Linked DNA regions of Prochlorococcus marinus str. MIT 1214. The protein of the gene in region 1 interacts with the protein of each later gene in a pairwise test. Links are inferred from orthologs where the notes say so. Each region holds a gene or a part of one and is shown on either strand. Other genes may lie near its edges.

What was found.
Region 2: the proteins of cysE (region 1) and cysK interact in binary tests that used the Escherichia coli proteins (3 or more experiments, as listed by UniProt). The link is inferred for Prochlorococcus marinus str. MIT 1214 from one-to-one orthologs.

Annotation. Positions count from the first base shown.
Region 1 is NZ_CP114777.1:1,202,634-1,209,229, forward strand. What follows is about bases 5-2,920. They hold cysE (serine O-acetyltransferase), read left to right. Parts: upstream 5-1,048; coding sequence 1,049-1,792; downstream 1,793-2,920. Other genes in these bases: O5639_RS06930 (GntR family transcriptional regulator), read left to right, coding at 41-1,030; O5639_RS06940 (ABC transporter permease), read right to left, coding at 1,826-2,605; O5639_RS06945 (ATP-binding cassette domain-containing protein), read right to left, coding at 2,592-2,920. Outside these bases: more of O5639_RS06945, read right to left, coding at 2,921-3,965; preprotein translocase subunit SecA, read right to left, coding at 3,989-6,596.
Region 2 is NZ_CP114777.1:1,778,985-1,784,396, reverse strand. Bases 568-3,433 are described here. They hold cysK (cysteine synthase A), read left to right. Parts: upstream 568-1,440; coding sequence 1,441-2,427; downstream 2,428-3,433. Other genes in these bases: queA (tRNA preQ1(34) S-adenosylmethionine ribosyltransferase-isomerase QueA), read right to left, coding at 2,437-3,433; O5639_RS09800 (PLP-dependent transferase), read left to right, coding at 568-1,352. Also shown: more of O5639_RS09800, read left to right, coding at 1-567; more of queA, read right to left, coding at 3,434-3,534; O5639_RS09785 (dihydrolipoamide acetyltransferase family protein), read right to left, coding at 3,588-4,958; O5639_RS09780 (YlqD family protein), read right to left, coding at 5,150-5,412.

The sequences.
Region 1 (6,596 bases):
TTTATTAATGTAGCCACATTCATACCTGGCATATAAGCAAGTGAGATTCCATATACAACAGGAAAGTGAAATCCCTGCATCCAGTCAATTGTATAACCAAATTTGTTTTGCTATTGCAGCAAGGCATTACCCTCCAGGGCACAGATTGCCAAGTACTAGACAACTTGCGATGCAAACAGGTTTACACCGAAATACAATAAGCAAAGTATATAGACAACTAGAAACAGATGGAGTCGTTGACGCTATTGCTGGATCAGGTATTTATGTTCGTGACCAACAAAAACAAAAAGAGGTAAGGAGTAGCCCTCATTCTGTTCGTAAGAAAGGAATCAAAGATGTGGACCATGAGGTAAGAAAAAGTATTGATGAACTTTTAAATGCGGGATGTACCTTGCAACAAACGAGAGAACTATTTACTAAAGAAATTGATTGGAGGCTGAGATGTGGCGCCCGCCTACTTGTTAGTACACCTAGGGAAGATATAGGGGCATCACTACTTATCGCGGAAGAACTGGCTCCCCATTTAGATGTGCCAGTTGAGGTTGTCCCAATGGAAGAACTAGAAAATGTTTTAGAAAGTTCAAGCAAAGGAACAGTAGTAACAAGTAGATATTTCTTGCAACCCTTAGAGGAATTAGCCAAACGTCATCAAGTAAGGGCTGTAGCTGTAGATTTGAGCGACTTCCAAAAAGAACTAACCATTTTAAAAAAGCTACGTTCTGGCAGTTGTGTAGGAATAGTGAGCATTAGCCCAGGGATACTCAGAGCGGCAGAGGTTATCTTGCACAGCATGCGCGGCAATGAAATACTTTTGATGACTGCTAATCCTGACGTAGGAAGCAGGCTGATTGCTTTATTGAGAGCTGCTAGTCACGTGATTTGTGACAGTCCAAGCTTACCTGTTATTGAACATGCCCTGAGGCAAAATAGATCTCAATTAATGAGAATGCCACAAATTCATTGTGCACAAAAGTACCTTAGTGACTCTACAATTGAAGAATTAAGCAAAGAGATTGGCCTTCTCGAGTAAACATTGCATCTTGAATCAATGTTTCGATCACTAAGATCTGATTTTGCAATAATCAAAGAAAGAGATCCAGCCGCGAAGGGATTTTGGGAAATACTCTTTTGCTACCCTGGCTTTCAAGCCTTATCAATGCATAGAATTAGCCACAGGCTATGGAACTATAAACTTCCTCTGCTCCCTAGGCTAATTAGTCACATCACTAGATTTTTGACAGGTGTTGAAATACATCCAGGTGCACGGATTGGTAAAGGTGTATTTATAGATCATGGAATGGGTGTAGTCATTGGAGAAACAAGTGAAATAGGAGATAGATGCTTGCTATATCAGGGGGTAACTTTAGGTGGAACTGGAAAAGAAAGCGGAAAAAGACACCCCACTCTTGAAGCAAATGTAGTTGTGGGTGCAGGAGCAAAAGTCCTTGGAGGAATTTACGTAGGAACTAATACAAGGATTGGGGCAGGATCAGTTGTAGTTAAAGATGTAGATGCAAATAGCACGGTAGTAGGAATTCCTGGACGAATAGTCCATCAAAGTGGGGTAAAAATTAATCCTCTAGCTCATTCTGCACTCCCAGATACAGAAGCCAATGTTCTTCGAAATCTTATGGAAAGAATTGATCAATTAGAAAATGATATTTTAGGCTTACAAGACCTCTTAAGTAATATTAAAACTAATAGAAAAACCAAAGATATTGTTATTGGCGAATCACAAAATTTACGAGATAAAGAAATAATAGAGTTTATTGGTGATGACTTAAGTGATTAAATAAGTTAACTTAAATCCTAAAATAAGTATTATTTACAATAGAAAAGGTAATCTCTTACTCTCTATATTAAGCAACCTTATTGTAAGACAAACTCCAATACAATTTAACAACATAATTAAGATTGAATTCTCATAATTTATAGAACCACTTATTAAACTAATTCTTACAGGATCTAAAATCTGATATATAAAATTGATATGTGTAATCCAGCCTAGCGATCCTAAGCTTTCTTTCCGATATAATATTGGAGAAGTCAAAAAAACCAACTGAAGAGCTATTGGGACTAATTGAGCAATATCATTAAAACGAACACTAACTAGGCATATGAGCACAGGAAACCAATATATAAATATAAATAGATTCAAAAATGGTAACCATGAGTAGATTAAGAAATTACTTATTATTGAAAATTTAAAAAAGAGAAAAACAATAAATACTAATACAAATGACTGAATAAAAGTTTGTAATTGAAAAGACCACTCTTCTAAAGTATAAAAAATAGGTTTAAGATTTAAATTCTTGATATTTGAGGAATTATGTGAAAAAAGATAAGGTGAATTAGAAATTGAAGAACTAATTGTATTCCAAATCACCAAACCAAAGCCTAAATATATAAAATATGATTTGAAGTCATCCACTGAAAAAACTGTGCCATAGACAACCCCTAGAGTTCCTATGGACAAAAGATTTGATAACCCCAGCCAAAAACTACCAAGTGTCGTTCTAGCAAATCTTGCTCTTGACCTCGAGGTAGCTGTATACCACCATGCTTTTCTAGTTTTAAAAGCAAATTTAAAATTATCCAATAACATTTTTACGATAATAATCATGGGTATGATAATAATTGAGGGCGGCATCTAAAGGACCATCAAATGCAATTGATCCGTGACTAAAAACAATACCTCTGTTACAAAATTGTTTTAAAAGTTCTTCAGAATGGCTAGCTAAAAACAAAGTCGCAGCTGATTCCATAAATTGCTTCATTCTCTCTTCAGCCCTATCACAAAAGTCTGCATCACCAGTACCAAAGCCTTCATCAATTGCCAAACAATCATGAGGACTTGAAGTAAGAATTGAAAAAATTAATCTTGCCGACATACCCTCACTGTAGGTTTTTATTGGTAGAGAGATATATGAGCCAAGTCCTGAAAAATCTATTATTTCATTTAAAAAACATTCAAAGCCATCGAGGCAATGATTTTGAAGTAAATAATGTGCTTTACAAGCATCGATTCCTGAGAGTTCTGAACTAGTCAAAAAAGTCTTTTGAAGCATAGGATAAACATCTACTAAAATTTTTATATCTCCACTAGTAGGCGTATAAATACCAGAAATCAATCTTAAAAAACTACTTTTACCAGAGCCATTATGACCAATCAGGCCAACACGCTCTCCCTTCATAATAGTTAAACTAATATTTTTTAGAGCAATAACATTAGTTTTATTTTTAGACTGATCCAAAGTCCCACCAGTAATATTAATAACTTGTTTCGCAACTTTCTTTGTTAAAGATCTATTCTCTAAATAATAGATTGGAATAGAAAGAGAAATATCTTGAATTTCTATAGCTGGCTTAGTCAGTATCTTGATACCAGAATCAAATAATGAATTAATAAAGTCATTTATATGCTCATTTGAGACTTTTTTAGTTATATTCGTTAGAAAAATAGTTACTCTATTAAATATTTCTCCTGAGATCCAGGGAGATATTGAATCAGGCTTATAGAGATTAACAAGAGTAATGCTCTTACTAATTTCTTTAGTAAATAGCTCTGAAGCAAAAATTCTATTATTCAAAATACTGATATCTTGTTTTTCTTGCTCAAGATTCACAGAATAAAATTTATCTTTTGAATAAAGTAAATTATGTACAATATCAGATATTTTATAATCTTTACTATTAATCATTTTCTTCCAATAATTTAAACCATCAAAATCAGCTTTTCTACCAAAAAGATTTAAATATAACTTATTAATTTTAAAATCAAAAGTTTTCTCATGAGCTATATATTTTATATATTCATCTTGCTTAGAAAGTTCATTAGATATTTCCCTTAAGCTTATTGATTGATTAGATTGAGAAAGCCAATAATTAATTCCAGATGGATCTCCAGGTCTTCCAAAATATGCTAAATATAATTTTTGCAAATCATTAGAATCAAAATTTATCATATGACTAAATTAGATCTCTTAAATTATGCTTCTACTTTCTTTTGCGCTGGCTGAAACATAAACATAGAGTAAATTACATTTCTTCTCATATTTATCATCATATCTAAAAACATATCATATCCTTCATTTTTATATTCGATTAGAGGATCTTTTTGCCCATAGCCTCTTAATCCCACAGATTCTCGAAGTGAGTCCATTGATTGCAAATGCTCTCTCCAAAGAGTATCAAGTTGCTGAAGGATAAAAAACCTTTCAGCTTGTCGCATAATTCCTGGATGCGTCTGTTCTACTTGAGCTTCTTTCAGATCGTAAGCATTTCTTAACTGCTCTTTTAAAAAATCTTTTAATTCATTTTTATTTAATCCCAATAAATCCTCACTTTTTAAATCAGCTAATAAATATATAAATTCTTTCACTTTAGATACTAAATTCGTCAGGTCCCACTCTTCGGGTGGCAAGTCTTCATTAACATATGCTTCAACAATTTCTTCCATAGTTCTTTGACCATATCCAATAACTTGAAGTTTCAACTCTCTACCGTCTAGAACTCTTCTTCTCTCTGAATAAACAGCTTTTCTTTGATTATTCATTACTTCGTCATATTCAAATATTTGTTTTCTAATATCATAATAATACGTTTCTACTTTTTTTTGAGCTCCTTCTAAAGAACGAGTAAGCATTCCTGACTCAATAGGCATATCTTCTTCAACCCTAAAAGCATTCATAAGACCTGCGACTCTATCCCCTCCAAAAATACGCAGTAAATTATCTTCTAAAGATAAAAAGAAACGAGTACTTCCTAGATCACCTTGTCTACCAGCTCTACCTCTTAACTGATTGTCAACTCTCCTTGATTCATGTCTCTCAGTACCAATAACATGCAAGCCTCCTGCTTCTCGAACAGTTTTTTCTTCTTGACTAATTACTAATTCATATTCATTTTTAATGGTGTTAATTACTGATCTCAAAGATGCAATGTTTTGATCTTCAGTGGGTGCTTTTTCAGCAGCTGTTGAAATCAAATCATCTAATTCAATTGAGCTAATAGCTCGATCTCCGAATTCCTTAACAAGATTTGAAGCCAATAAAGCCAGTTCGCTATCAGCTTCTTCAGTTAAAGAAGCTGGGAAAATATTTCTTAATAGTTGTTTTTGTTTATTATCAATATTCTTAGTCTTCTTCTCTCCAGATTTAAATCCAGATGCATCTGATTGCGCATTTCTTTGTAATGGCAATGGAGGAGAATGGCCATCTTCAGGCTTAACTAATCGAGGATGAAGAATCTCTTTAACTTTTAATCTAGCCATATAATCACTATTACCTCCAAGAATAATATCCGTACCTCTTCCAGCCATATTCGTAGCAATTGTGACTGCTCCCAATCTGCCTGCTTGAGCAACTATTTCTGCTTCTCTTTCAACATTCTCAGGTTTTGCATTTAACAAATTATGAGGTACTTCCTCCTCAGATAATAACGAACTTAATAATTCACTCTTTTCAACACTAGTTGTTCCTACTAAAACTGGCCGACCTTCTCTATGAATTAATGCTGTTTCTTTAGCGACAGCCCTCCATTTTGCTTGCTCTGTTTTAAAGACTTGATCAACCCAATCTTGTCTAGAGATTTTTCTATTTGTTGGGATAGCAGTTGTTTCAAGCTTATATGTTTTTTCAAATTCAACTTCTTCAGTTTTTGCGGTCCCAGTCATTCCAGATAAACGCGGGTATAACAAGAAAAAATTTTGATAAGTTATGGAAGCTAAAGTTTGAGTCTCAGATTGAATATCAAGATCTTCTTTAGCCTCTATTGCTTGATGTTGGCCATCACTCCAGCGTCTACCAGGCATTACTCTGCCTGTAAATTCATCTACAATTACCGCCTCTTTATTACGAATAATATAATTAACATCTTTAATAAAAAGCTCTTTTGCTTTCAGTGCATTAGTAATAAAATGAGCCCATGGATCTTTTGGATCAAATAAATCATTGACATTTAATAGTTTCTCAGTTTTAGCAAATCCTTCGTCAGTCAAGATACAACTTCTTTGTTTTTCATCTACTTCATAATCTCCTTCAGGGTCAATACCATCTTTCCCTGTTTCCGCTGCTCTAATTAAATCTTCTACAACTTTTGCAGCTCGACGATATTTCTCTTGTGGCCTATCAACTTGTCCTGAAATAATCAAAGGTGTTCTTGCTTCATCAATCAAAATTGAATCAACTTCATCAATCACACAAAAATTAAAATTTCTTTGAACGACTTCTGATATATCTGCAGCCATATTATCCCTTAAATAATCAAAACCAAGTTCAGAATTAGTAGCATAGGTAATATCACATGAATAATTTTTTTTCCTTTGAATAGGATTCATATCTTGTTGAATCAATCCAACACTTAATCCAAGGAAACGATGAACCTGCCCCATCCACTCAGCGTCTCTTCGCGCTAAGTAATCATTAACTGTGACGATATGAACCCCTTCAGAAGTCAATGCATTCAAATAACTAGGTAATGTTGAGACAAGAGTTTTACCTTCGCCTGTCTTCATCTCTGCAATCTGACCTTCATGTAAAACCATACCCCCAACTAATTGCACATCAAAATGACGCATATTTAATACTCTTTTTGAT
Region 2 (5,412 bases), 580 kb from region 1 along the record:
TCGCCTACGAAGAGAAGGTTCCAGCCTGTATAGATTCATTAAAAGCAATTTATCCTAGATTTGGTTTTAACCCTTTTGTTGCGGAGGTGGCTCGTAAATCACTTGGATTTCATGGTGAATCACAGCAAAGTAGTTGGCCCTATCCCAATAGAGCTTCTGCCTTGAGTGCTCAAAAATATTGTCATCGAAAATTTTCTGATTGTTCTTCAAAAATAAAAGAGTTTCTTGGTATTTCATTCCTAATTGTTGACCAAAGAAGTACTCCTTCAGCAAAAGCCTTCTGGCAACACACTGGTCTTGGATTGTCATCACGTGAAGCTGCAATTGCCCTTGGGAGAGAGAGAATGCCCTCCGCTTCAGATGGGCATTACGCTCGAGGCAAACTTATTAAACGCTTAGCGAATATATATGATTGCGATAATAGCCTCATACGACTACATCGTTCAGGCATGGCTGCCTTAACGACTATTCTTTCAGCGATATATTGTATCAAAGGAGCTTCTTCGACACTTCAAATAGGCTTCCCATATGTTGACGTACTCAAGCTACCTCAGATTATTTTCCACGGGAGTGATCTCATTGTACAAACCAAATTAAGTCATATAAAAGAGGAGATCGAGAAAAAGAATCCAGCCGCGTTAATCATAGAAATACCAAGCAACCCTTTATTGCAATGTGTTGACCTCATCTCTATTTCAAAATTAGCTAAAGATAAAAATATCCCTGTCATTGTTGACGATACAATCGGATCATCTATAAATGTTCACCTAACTCCTTACGCAGATGTAATTTTTAGTTCTCTTACAAAAAGTTTTGCTGGAAGAGGAGATATTCTTGCTGGCAGCTCTGTTATTAGCCCATACTCTAAATGGAAAAAAGAATTAACTGAGATAATTCCTAAAGTTTCATTATCTACACTGTCTGATTCAGATGCTATTGAGTTGGAGTTAACTAGTAGAGACATAAAGGATCGTTTAAAAAGGTTAAATACTTCTTGCTTAAAGCTGAAAGAAAAATTAGAAACAAAAAAAGAAGTTTCAAAGGTTTTACATCCTCAACATTGTAAAAATTTTAATTCATTATTAAAGAAAGGAGGAGGTTTTGGATGTCTATTATCTTTTGAACTTAAAGGGGGGATTGAAGAATCAAAAAGAGTTTATGATTCATTAAGAGTAAACAAAGGACCAAGTTTAGGTACAAATTTTACATTGGTTTGTCCATATGTTCAGTTGGCTCACTTTAAAGAATTGAAATGGGCTGAAAGCTGTGGCGTCTCAGAACACTTATTAAGAGTGTCAGTAGGGCTAGAAAATGAAGATGAATTATGGTCAAGATTTAATTCAGTAATATAAAAAAAAAACTAATAAAGATTATCTAAATAACCAATTACCGAAATTCTTATATAGATTTAGAGTATTAGTTAATTAAGTCATTTAAAAAATGTCCAGAATCTATGAAGACAATAGTTTTGCTATTGGTCGTACACCATTAGTTAAGCTCAATTCGATTACAAAAAAAGCAAAAGCAACAGTACTTGCAAAAATAGAAGGCCGTAACCCTGCCTACAGCGTCAAATGTAGAATTGGAGCGAATATGATCTGGGATGCTGAGAAGAAAGGTTTACTCAATAAAGATAAAGTCATTATTGAACCAACATCTGGAAATACTGGTATAGCCCTTGCTTATACAGCTGCTGCTCGAGGTTACAAGTTAATTCTCACAATGCCTGAGTCCATGTCAATTGAACGTCGGAGAATGATGGCCGTTCTTGGTGCTGAATTAATACTTACTGAAGCAGCAAAAGGAATGCCTGGCGCCATTGCGAAAGCTAAGGAAATAGCAGATAGCGACCCTCAAAAATACTTCATGCCAGGACAATTTGATAATCCAGCTAATCCAGAAATACATTTCAAAACAACAGGTCCTGAAATTTGGGATGATACCGATGGTCAAATTGATGTTTTAGTCTCCGGCGTCGGGACTGGTGGAACAATAACAGGTGTTTCTCGCTTCATAAAGCAAGAAAAAAATCATTCATTATTATCTGTTGCCGTAGAGCCCACTCATAGCCCAGTAATAACACAAACTCTCAATGGAGAAGAAGTAAAACCCGGCCCTCACAAAATTCAAGGCATTGGAGCTGGATTTATTCCTAAGAATCTTGACTTATCCGTAGTCGATCAAGTTGAGCAAGTCTCTAATGATGAGTCTATTGCAATGGCATTACGTTTAGCACAAGAAGAAGGTCTACTAGTTGGCATATCATGTGGTGCCGCTGCAGCTGTGGCCTTAAGACTGGCCGAAAAAGAAGAGTTTTCAGGAAAGACAATCGTTGTAGTTCTACCTGACCTTGCCGAAAGATATATCTCATCCGTAATGTTTGAGAATGTTCCTACAGGCGTTATTAAAGATCCATCATTAGCTTGACTTTTGAGTTTATATAACTGACTCCGGAGTTATCAACATCGCGTCTCCATAAGAGAAAAATCGATATTTGTTAGAAATAGCATGTTTATAAAGTTTCAACAGACGTTTTCGACCAATTAGAGCGCTAACTAAAAGTAATAGGGAACTTTTAGGTAAGTGGAAATTAGTGAGCAATCCATCAATGACGGAAAATTTAAATCCTGGTTTAATTACTAAATCCACTTTGCCCTCATACGGCTTCAAAGTTCCTCTTCCTGAGAGGTAAGCAGCCTCAAGGGCTCTCACACTTGTAGTACCAACAGCAAAGACTTTCCCCCCATCCTCCTTGCAATTAGTTATAGCTTTGATGGCCTCTTCAGTAACCTCTATCCACTCACTATGTAAATGCAAATGAGATAGATCTTCTTTCTCTAATGGTCTAAAAGTTCCTAAGCCGACATGCAAAGTAATTTGTGCAATTCTAATACCTCTGATTTTTAAATTTTCTATAAGTTCATCACTTAGATGTAATCCCGCTGTGGGAGCAGCGATAGCTCCTGGTTTCGAAGCAAATCTAGTCTGATAGCTTTCCTCATGACCACTAGATTTATCCTTATCTATATATGGAGGCAATGGGACTTCTCCACATAAATCAAGTAAATTTTCCATCTCCATCCAACTAGTAAACTCATTTGAAAATTGAATAATTCTTCCGCCTGTTCTCTCATCCTTATCAATAACTTTTAAGATTAAAGAATTATCTGGTGACGTATCCAAGCATAATTGATCACCTCCTCTCATACGTCTAGCAGGACGAGCAAGACAAAGCCATCGGCCATTACCCCTCGGTTCCATTAGCAATAATTCACCTAAACCTCCTCTTGATAACCGAATTTTCAATCTTGCTTTAACAACTCGCGTATTATTAACAACTAAAAGATCACCAGTCTTCAAGATATCCTTTATGTCCCATACCTTTGCATGCACAAGGTTTAAAGAATCACCTAGGCCATCTTTAACAATCATCAATTTAGCATCATGCCTACTCTTGATAGGTGATTGTGCAATTAAATCATTTGGTAAATCATAGTTATATGAGCTTAAAAGACTATCTTTTTGATCTAACACATCAAATCAGATTAAAGTAAGAAAAAATCACTTGTGGTTCGACTAATTAAATCTCAAGACGAGAGGCTATAAGGTTTCTTTTCGATTAAGTATGCCAAATCCTTCAGAAATAGTGCTCCATCAGCTCCATAGATCACTCTGTGATCAGCGGTAAGATTTACTTGCATCTGTTTCTTGATTGAAATCGAACCATCTTTAGAAGCAACAACTTTAGACAAGGAAGCTCCTACCGCTAAAATTGCTCCAGTGCCTGGGGGCAGAATCGCATCAAAACGATCCACACCAAACATACCTAGATTCGAGAGTGTAAACGTACCACTGCTATATTCTTGAGGTTCTAATTGCTTATTCCTCGCACGCTTAACAAGATCAGCCCACTGTAGGGATAAATCAGCAAGACTGGTCGTATCAGCATTTTGCAGCACTGGAGTTATCAAGCCTCCATCCTCCATTGCAACCGCAACGGCTACATTTATTTGTGAAGGATAGGCAATCCCCTCAGAACTAAAAGCTGCATTAACCTGGGGGTGCCTAGCGAGGGTTAAGCCAACTGCTTTAGCAAGTAAAGCAGTCATAGTTACTCCATTAGGTTTAACTTGTTTATAAAGATCATCCAATTCATCAGTAAGAATTGAGTATCCGACTCTGAAACAAGGAGTATTTAAACTTTCCTCCATGTTCCGATTTACAGCTTGTTGAAGAGTGTTGAATGCAATTGTTTCCCCTCTGGATCCAAAACTTTTTCCTGGAGCAGGTGGCTTACCAGAGTCAACAGATTTTTTTTCTATCCGAGGCACGTCAGAAACAATTTTCGCTGGAGCATTACTTTCAGCAATCCAAGGAACGCTTATGGGTTGCCCTTTTGCACTTTGAATATCCTCAGCTTGTATACGTCCATGAGGTCCTGAGCCCCTAACAGTTGCCAAATCTACTCCCATTTGAGAAGCAAGTTTTTTAGCTCTTGGGGAAGCGACTATGCGACCATTATTTAAAAACTGATCCTGATTTACAGTGGATTCTGAGACAAGAGGTGCAGGAGGTTCCTCTGTAATTACTTTTGCTTTAGGAGAGTCAACAGAGGCATGTTTTTCTTGAACTTGAGTCGATGAATTCTCTTTTTCTTGACTAGCTGATTGAGGGGAAGGAGAAGGTGCGTTGGCTTGAGCCGCTGCGATCTCATCTGCTGTCTCAACAATCAATCCAATTGTCTCTCCAACAGGTGCAGAGCTACCAGCAGGCATCACAATCGATGCAAGAAAGCCATCTTGGAAAGACTCAACATCCATATCAGCTTTATCTGACTCAACAACTAAAACTGACTCACCTCTCTCAACTTTATCTCCAGGTTTTTTTAGCCACTCAACTATTTTGCCCTCGGTCATTGTTGAACTTAAAGCAGGCATAAAAATGTCATGAGTGGCCATAATTTGTTCCTATTTCCTTTATGGAGAGTTTGTAGCAAGGCTTCAAAATTTTCTATCTAGAAGCTTTGCAAGTATCAATACATACCAATGTTAGTTCTACATGAGTGTCCTTACAACGATAGGTTTTTTTATGTGGATTTCTTCTTAATATCAAAAATTGTTTATTGGATCAAATGTAGTTCGACCAGATTTCAAACTTGATCAATTGCCTCTACTACGCCATCTCGTACCAAAATACTCACACCCATTTTTCTGACTAAGTTATCACCAACTTTTAAATCGCAAAAACTGTCAATTTGTCCTTGCTCAACGATTTGTTCCATCTCTAACTCACGAACTTGAGATTGCTGTAACAGAAGATTTCTTTTTTGTTCTTCAAATTCTGATCTCTTAGAAGCAACTTGAGTCTGAACTTGAGCCACTTGCTCTTGAACTCTTGGATCAAGGGGATTAG